2 regions of the Streptomyces sp. NPDC050439 genome follow, and region 1 is predicted to be linked to the other one. Evidence: riboswitches for the same ligand, from Rfam matches in the RefSeq annotation. Region 1 holds a riboswitch; the other holds the start of a gene.

Region 1 (4,436 bases):
ACGAAATTGATTACGTCACCGCTACCGAGAGTGATCGTGAATCGCTCGAAAGGTGTACTTGCGATCTCCGAGCGATGTCCCGATTCGTCAGAAGGTGACAGCGCGTGCCAGAGGAGCTTCAATACTGTTGTCTTCCCACTGCCGTTGTTCCCGTATAGCAGAGAAAGGCGACGTCCCTGAGTTCGGATGTCATCCTCTCCCGTAAGGTCAACGTGCAAATACTTACTCCCAAAAAGCCCCCGGATCTCCAGAGAAGAGACGAGCGTGCTTTCTTCGCTTGTCATGGGAAGTCCTCACATCTTGGAAAGGTGCTAGCTTCGTAGAGCGCGTAGCCTCAGCGTAGCTTCGTACGCTGCCCGGAGAGTCGATTTCGGGAAGCTAAGAGGCTGCCAATCTGACGCGCTCAAAGGAACGATTGAGCCAAGCTCACGGCACGACGGCACGACGGCACGACGGCACGACGGCAGGGGCCGAGTGAGACTGAGCACGATCGGAAGCGGAGTTGAAGTCGGCAGTGTGGGTGGGGCACGGGGCGGTGACCATAAGCCTGAGCCGTGCCCTCAGGCGCCGTTGTCGCAGCTCAGCCTAGAAACTGCCGGGCCGCCTGGGGGCCGTCCAAGAGGGGCCGGTAGTGGCCAATGACGACCAATAGCGACCGCCACCCGTAGGTGGTGACCTGGTCCGGCTTCCCCCGTCTGCGACACTGGATGGACCATGCCTGTACCCGGAGAACTCACCTTTGTCGCGCCCCGTGGAGCCAAGAAGCCGCCGCGGCATCTCGCTGACCTCACGCCCGCCGAGCGCAAGGAAGCCGTTGCCGCTGTCGGCGAGAAACCGTTTCGCGCCAAGCAGCTGTCGCAGCACTACTTCGCGCGGTACGCGCACGACCCGGAGCAGTGGACCGACATTCCCGCCGGTTCGCGTACGAAGCTCCAGGAGGCGCTGCTTCCCGAGCTGATGTCCGTGGTGCGGCACATCAGCTGCGACGACGACACCACCCGCAAGACGCTGTGGCGGCTGTTCGACGGCACGCTCGTCGAGTCCGTGCTCATGCGCTATCCGGACCGCGTGACGATGTGCATCTCGTCGCAGGCCGGGTGCGGGATGAACTGTCCGTTCTGCGCGACGGGGCAGGCCGGACTCGACCGGAATCTGTCGACCGCCGAGATCGTGCATCAGATCGTCGACGGGATGCGTGCGCTCCGGGACGGGGAGATCCCGGGTGGGCCCGCGCGGCTCTCCAACATCGTTTTCATGGGCATGGGTGAGCCTCTCGCCAACTACAACCGCGTCACTGGGGCCATTCGCCGGCTCACCGACCCCGAGCCGGATGGTGTCGGGCTGTCGCAGCGTGGCATCACCGTTTCTACCGTCGGGCTCGTGCCCGCCATCCACCGGTTCGCCGACGAGGGCTTCAAGTGCCGCCTCGCCATCTCGCTGCACGCGCCCGACGACGAGCTCCGCGACACCCTCGTACCCGTCAACACGCGGTGGAACGTGCGCGAGGTGCTGGAGGCGGGGTGGGAGTACGCCGCCAAGTCGGGGCGCCGCCTCTCCATCGAGTACGCGCTGATCCGGGACATCAACGACCATGCCTGGCGCGGTGACCGGCTCGGGCGGCTGCTCAAGAACAAGCCCGTCCACGTGAACCTGATCCCGCTGAACCCGACGCCGGGCTCGAAGTGGACGGCATCGCGGCCGGAGGACGAGAAGGCCTTCGTGAACGCCATCGCCGCTCATGGGGTGCCTGTCACGGTTCGTGACACCCGTGGCCAGGAGATCGACGGGGCGTGCGGTCAGCTCGCCGCGTCCGAGCGTTAGTCTGGCCGGAACACGACTGACCACAACTTCATAGCCGGAACACATCTTCATATTCCGACAGGGGAGCGCCACAGCGCTGAGAGTGCGGCAGCCAAGGACAGGTTGGCCGCAGACCCTCTGAACCTTGCCCGGGTCATTCCGGGTAGGAAGTTCGGTCATCACTCAAGCTGTTGCGCCCTGCCCGCGGCCCCTCCGGTCCGCGGGCAGGGCCGCGTCTCTTCCTGGTCACTCCAGGAGGAATGAACTCAGTGAGCACCACCAAGAAGGTCACGGTCACCGCGGTCGCGGCGGCCATCGGACTCGTCGCGCTCTCCGCGTGCGGCTCGTCCGACAGCGGCGACAACGCCGCCGACTCCAAGAGCGTCACGCTGGTCAGCCATGACTCCTTCAACGTGTCCAAGGACGTGCTGAAGGCGTTCGAGAAGAGCTCCGGCTACAAGGTCAACGTCCTCAAGGACGGGGACGCGGGCGCCGCCGTGAACAAGGCGATCCTGTCGAAGGACAACCCGCAGGGAGACGTCTTCTTCGGCGTCGACAACACCCTGCTCTCGCGCGCGCTCGACAACGGCCTCTTCCAGTCGTACGAGGCCAAGGGCTCGGAGAAGGTCGAGTCGGAGTTCCGGGTCGACGGCGACAAGCATCGCGTCACGCCCGTCGACAGCGGCGACATCTGCGTCAACTACGACAAGAAGTACTTCGCAGACAAGAAGCTGGCGCCGCCGAAGTCCCTCGATGACCTGGCGAAGCCCGCCTACAAGGATCTGCTCGTCACCGAGAACGCCGCGACCTCGTCGCCCGGCCTCGGGTTCCTGCTCGGCTCGGCCGCCGAGTACGGGGACGGGGGCTGGCAGGGCTACTGGAAGAAGCTCAAGGCCAACGGCGTCAAGGTCGTCGACGGCTGGGAGCAGGCCTACAACGAGGAGTTCTCCGGGTCCGCCGGCGGCAAGAAGGCCAAGGGCGACCGGCCGCTCGTCGTCTCCTACGCCTCATCGCCGCCCGTCGAGGTGCTCTACGCCAAGCCGCAGCCCAAGGAGGCGCCGACCGGCGTCGCGAAGGGCACCTGCTTCCGGCAGGTCGAGTACGCGGGTCTGCTCGCCAACGCCAAGAACGAGAAGGGCGGCAAGGCGCTCCTCGACTTCCTGATCGGTGAGAAGTTCCAGGGCGACATGCCGCTCAACATGTTCGTGAACCCGGTGCGGGAGAACGTCGAGCTGCCCGAGCTGTTCGTCAAGCACGGGGTGAAGATCGATGATCCGCAGACCATGGACCCGAAGAAGATCGCCGACAACCGTGAGCAGTGGGTCAAGTCGTGGACCTCGCTCGTACTGAAGTAGAGGGGCCCCGTAAGTCCCGCAAAGCCCGTGAGTCTCGTGAGTCTCATCAGTCTCGTACGGGGCTCTCGCGGGGGAGTGTGGCGCGGCTCGGTCTGATGGCCGTGCCCGTCGCCTTCTTCGCGGTCTTCTTCGCCTATCCGGTCGCCGCGATCGTCGCGCGCGGCCTGAAGGTGGGCGGGCAGTGGCAGTTCGGGCGGATCGCGGACGTCATCGGGCAGTCCGACGTCCGGCACGTGCTGTGGTTCACCACCTGGCAGGCGCTCGCCTCGACCGCGCTCACGCTGCTGATCGCGCTCCCCGGCGCGTATGTCTTCGCGCGCTTCGAGTTCAGGGGCAAGCAGGTTCTGCGGGCGGCCGTCACGGTGCCGTTCGTGCTGCCGACGGTCGTCGTCGGGACGGCGTTCCTCGCGCTGCTCGGCAGGGGCGGGCTGCTCGACGAGATGTGGGGCGTACGGCTCGACACGACCGTGTGGGCCATTCTGCTCGCGCACGTCTTCTTCAATTACGCCGTCGTCGTACGGACGGTCGGCGGGCTCTGGTCGCAGCTCGACCCGCGTCAGGAAGAGGCCGCGCGGATGCTCGGCGCCTCGCGGTGGACCGCCTGGCGGACGGTGACACTGCCCGCGCTCGGGCCCGCGGTCGCCGCGGCCTCTCTCATGGTCTTTCTGTTCACGTTCACCTCCTTCGGCGTCGTACAGATCCTCGGCGGGCCCGCGTACTCGACGCTCGAGGTCGAGATCTACCGGCAGACCGCCCAGCTCCTCGACCTGTCGACGGCCGCCGTCCTGACGCTCGTGCAGTTCGCCGCGGTCGGCCTGATCCTCGCCGTGCACGCGTGGACCGTGCGCCGACGCGAGACCGCGCTGCGGTTGGTCGACGCCGCCGCCGTGGCCCGGCGGCCGCGCGGCGCGGGGCAGTGGGCGCTGCTCGGCGGGGTGATGCTGACGGTCGCCGTGCTGATCCTGCTGCCGCTCGGCGTGCTGATCGAGCGGTCGCTGAGCGGTCCTGGCGGCTATGGCTTCGCGTACTTCAGGGAGCTGACGTCGGCGGAGGGCGGGGCGTTCCTCGTCCCGCCGATCGAGGCCGTCTGGAATTCGCTCCAGTATGCGATCGCCGCCACCGCCATCGCCCTGGTGATCGGCGGGCTCGCCGCGGCGGCGCTCACCCGGAAGGCCGGACGTCTGGTGCGCGGCTTCGACGCGCTCCTGATGCTGCCGCTCGGGGTGTCCGCGGTGACGGTCGGCTTCGGCTTTCTGATCACGCTGGACAAGCCACCGCTCG
Region 2 (4,436 bases), on a different contig from region 1:
GAGCGGATCCTCGATGAGGCGCTGCGCACGGCACCAAGTCGTCCTGATCTCGCCGCAGTGGGCGAGCGGCTCAATCCCGAGCAGCTGCGCACCATGGCCCTGAACGCCACTGCGCTGATCACTGCCGCCGCCACGACCGAGTACACGCACTATGTGAAGGTCCGCGAGGAACTGCGCGAAAGCGGATCTGCCGCACCATCCATGCGGGAGCGGAGCACCGAGGGTCCGGCGGAAGCCGGCTCCGGAGGCCTCGGTCTCGCCACCACGATGGGGGAGGTCACCACCCAGGCATCGGGGGCGGGGGCCATCGCCGTCGTCGCGGTGCTCGCACCGGTCCTCGCCGGGGCGGCCGCCGCGATCTTCCTGCTCGTCGGCTACATCCTGAAGATGCTCAACCCCGAGCCCGCCTTCGCGGAAACCCTGCTCACCGCGGGGTGGCTGTTCGGCGCGCTCACCGCAGGGGGCATCCTGATCGCCGCGATCGGCCTGCTCCTGACCGCCCTGCGCAACGGCGCCACGTCGCTCCAGGCCGGTTCGCACGGAGAATGGAACGAGGAGGTGGTTCGCGCCAGGGAAGCCTGGGGCGAGGCACTGATGGAGCGCGGCGTCCTGCCGTTCCTGCGGGAGGCGCTCGCGGACCCGGGGGCGGCGCACGCGGCGCGTACACCGTCGTCGGACCCGGGCAGCCGCATGCCCCAACTCGGCTACAACAGGCCGGGGTTCAGCAGCCCGGAGGGCGGCCCGGCGGCGGGACCGCGCCCGAGCTTCTCGAGTCCGGATTTCTCGAGCCCGGACTTCGGCGGTCCCGACCACAAGCCGGAGTAGTACGCGACGCTGCTTCGGGCGGGCGCGATGCCCGCCCGAAGCGCGGCGCGAACCACTGTTCAGTCGGCTGCTCAGTCGGCGATGGGCAGGTACACGCGGTTTCCCGCTGCCGCGAACTCCTTGGACTTCTGGTCCATGCCCGCCTCGATCTCGTCCTGCGTGCCGCCGTGCTCACGCCGGATGTCGTGCGAGATCTTCATGGAGCAGAACTTCGGCCCGCACATCGAGCAGAAATGCGCCGTCTTCGCGGGCTCCGCCGGCAGCGTCTCGTCGTGGAACTCCCGTGCCGTGACCGGGTCGAGGGCCAGGTTGAACTGGTCCTCCCAGCGGAACTCGAAGCGGGCGTCCGAGAGCGCGTCGTCCCAGTCCTGCGCGCCCGGGTGTCCCTTGGCGAGGTCCGCCGCGTGGGCCGCGATCTTGTACGTGATGACACCGGTCTTCACGTCGTCCCGGTTGGGCAGGCCCAGGTGCTCCTTGGGCGTGACGTAGCAGAGCATCGCCGTGCCCCACCAGCCGATCATCGCGGCGCCGATGCCGGAGGTGATGTGGTCGTACGCGGGTGCGATGTCGGTGGTCAGCGGTCCGAGCGTGTAGAACGGCGCCTCCTCGCAGATCTCCTGCTGAAGGTCGATGTTCTCCTTGATCTTGTGCATCGGGACGTGTCCCGGGCCCTCGATCATGGTCTGTACGTTATGACGCTTGGCGATCGTGTTGAGTTCCCCGAGGGTGCGCAACTCGGCGAACTGCGCCTCGTCGTTGGCGTCCGCGATCGATCCCGGCCGCAGCCCGTCGCCGAGGGAGTACGTCACGTCGTACGAGGCGAGGATCTCGCAGAGCTCCTCGAAGTTCTCGTAGAGGAAGCTCTCCTTGTGGTGCGCGAGACACCAGGCTGCCATGATCGAGCCGCCGCGCGAGACGATGCCGGTCTTCCGGTTGGCGGTCAGCGGGACGTACGGAAGGCGCACGCCCGCGTGCACCGTCATGTAGTCCACGCCCTGTTCGGCCTGCTCGATGACCGTGTCCTTGTAGATCTCCCAGGTCAGCGCCTCGGCCTGGCCGTCGACCTTCTCCAGGGCCTGGTAGAGCGGCACGGTGCCGATGGGCACGGGGGAGTTGCGCAGGACCCACTCGCGGGTGGTGTGGATGTTGCGGCCGGTGGACAGGTCCATGACCGTGTCGGCGCCCCACTTCGTCGCCCAGGTCATCTTGTCCACCTCCTCCTCGATGGAGGAGGTGACCGCGGAGTTGCCGATGTTGGCGTTCACCTTCACCAGGAACTTCTTGCCGATGATCATCGGCTCGATCTCCGGGTGGTTGACGTTGGCGGGGATCACCGCGCGGCCCGCGGCGACCTCCACGCGCACGACCTCGGGGTCGAGGTTCTCGCGGATCCCGATGAACTCCATCTCGGGCGTGATCTCGCCGCGGCGGGCGTACGCGAGCTGCGTCACCGCCTGGCCGCCGCGCCCCCTGCGCGGCTGGCGCGGGCGGCCGGGGAAGACCGCGTCGAGGTTCTTCAGGCCTCCGCGCGGCGAGGTGTGCTTGATGCCGTCGTCCTCGGGGCGGGGCGGGCGGCCCACGTACTCCTCGGTGTCGCCGCGGGCGATGATCCAGTTCTCCCGGAGGGGCGCGAGGCCCCTGCGGACGTCGGTGTCGACGGATTCGTCGGTGTACGGCCCCGAAGTGTCGTACAGGGTCACGGCCTTGCCGTTGGTGAGGTGCACCTGGCGGACCGGCACCCGCAGATCGGGGCGCGAGCCCTCGACATACGCCTTGTGCCAGCCGATGGACTTCCCGGCCTCGTCGCCCTGGTTCTGCGTCGAGGCAGGCGTGCGTGCGTCCGATGTGGTCATGAGACCTACTCCCTACGCCGGCATTACCCGGTAACAGGTTCGGCGGTCGACGCAGCGGATTCCGTACCTCGTGCACTTCTTGTGCCGATTCGTACGGAGGTCAGCGCCCTCTCAGCCCGGTGCTCCGAGCTCCCGCGATTGCAAAGGTGGCTCCACGCTAGCGTCATGTCGGGCGCGCTGAACAGAGGGCCCCGTCCGTTCTTGCGATGATCGGGCAGTGACCACCACACAGCCGCCGTCTCAGCCGCCCGTCCCGAACCGCCCTCCGGACCCGCACGGGCACTCCCACAGCCATGGTCCGGCCGCACCGGTCTCGAAGCATCTGCGCAAGGTCATCGCCGCCGTGCTGATTCCTTTCGCCACGGCGGTGGCGGTGGGCCTCGTGGTGCTGTGGCCCGGTGGCGCGCCGGGCCATGAGCGCACCGGAGTCGGCTTCGACCGGCAGACGCAGTCGGCCGACGTGACCAAGGTGCAGGAGCTGCCCTGCAAGGACGTGAACGCCTCGCAGACCCCGCCCAACGGCGACACCTCCACCGCCGAGGGGCAGTCCGCCGAGTCGCGCGCGAAGGGCGTCTGCAAGAAGGCGACGATCGAGGTGACCAGCGGCAAGGACAAGGGCCGCACCTTCACCGAGATCGTCCAGCCGGACTCACCGCGGCAGTTGCGCCAGGGCCAGCAGGTGGTGGTCGCCTATGAGCCCACGGCCCCCGAGGCGTTGCAGTACTCGGTCACCGACGTGAACCGGAAGTTCCCCATGGCGCTGCTCGCCGGGATCTTCGCGCTCGTCGTCGTGGCGGTGGGACGGCTGCGCGGCGTCATGGCCCTGGTCGCGCTGGCGTTGAGCTTCCTGGTCCTGACGTTCTTCATCCTGCCCGCGATCCTGCAGGGCTCGAACCCGCTGGTCGTGGCGGTGATCGGGGCCAGCGCCATCATGCTGATCGCGCTCTATCTGTGCCACGGCCTGACGGCGCGTACATCGGTCGCGGTTCTCGGCACGCTGATCTCCCTGCTCCTGATCGGACTGCTCGGCTCGCTCTTCATCGGCTGGGCCTCGCTGACCGGCAACACGGACGACAACACCGGCCTGATCCACGGTCTGTACCCGTCCATCGACATGAGCGGCCTGCTGCTCGCGGGCGTCATCATCGGCTCCCTCGGCGTGCTCGACGACGTGACGGTGACGCAGACATCCGCGGTCTGGGAGCTGCATCAGGCCAATCCCACGATGGGCTGGCGCGGTCTGTACGGCGCCGCCATCCGCATCGGCCGCGACCACATCGCCTCGGTCGTCAACACCCTGGTCCTGGCCTACGCGGGCGCCGCGCTGCCCCTGCTGCTGCTCTTCTCCATCGCGCAGAGCAGCGTGGGCACGGTGGCCACCAGCGAGCTGGTCGCCGAGGAGATCGTGCGCACCCTGATCGGCTCGATCGGCCTGGTCGCCTCGGTGCCGGTGACGACGGCGCTCGCGGCCCTGGTGGTCTCCGCGGACCGCACGGCCCCCATGAGCCGGCCGGTGACCACGGCCGGACCCGGGAGCGGCGCCGCCCCCGCCCCCAAGCAGAGCCGCGGCGGAAAGGGCCGCCGGCGCAAGGCCTGAGCGGCGAGGCCTGGTCGGCGATGCCCCGGGTCGCACCGGCCGATGCCACGAAATGCATCAATCTGCCGTACGGCTGCGTCTCTTGGCCTCGGAGGTCAGCCCGCGCTCTGCTCCTCGGCGAGGATCCGGTCCAGTGCCTCGTCCAGGTGTGTCTCGAAGTC

What was found. A riboswitch is a leader RNA that binds a small molecule or an ion and turns the genes downstream of it on or off. The one in region 1 is predicted to bind thiamine pyrophosphate.
Region 2: linked by a shared signal. The riboswitch ahead of thiC (phosphomethylpyrimidine synthase ThiC) and the one ahead of AB0I66_RS37740 (thiamine ABC transporter substrate-binding protein) in region 1 are both predicted to bind thiamine pyrophosphate.

The regions. Positions count from the first base shown of each region.
Region 1 is NZ_JBFAJT010000011.1:242,009-246,444, forward strand. It holds gene AB0I66_RS37730 (AAA family ATPase) at 1-284, opposite strand, end outside; gene rlmN (23S rRNA (adenine(2503)-C(2))-methyltransferase RlmN) at 715-1,821, shown strand; TPP riboswitch at 1,871-1,988, shown strand; gene AB0I66_RS37740 (thiamine ABC transporter substrate-binding protein) at 2,061-3,155, shown strand; gene AB0I66_RS37745 (iron ABC transporter permease) at 3,251-4,436, shown strand, end outside.
Region 2 is NZ_JBFAJT010000006.1:249,727-254,162, forward strand. It holds gene AB0I66_RS25645 (hypothetical protein) at 1-825, shown strand, start outside; gene thiC (phosphomethylpyrimidine synthase ThiC) at 897-2,678, opposite strand; TPP riboswitch at 2,671-2,824, opposite strand; gene AB0I66_RS25655 (YibE/F family protein) at 2,896-4,275, shown strand; gene AB0I66_RS25660 (SsgA family sporulation/cell division regulator) at 4,371-4,436, opposite strand, start outside.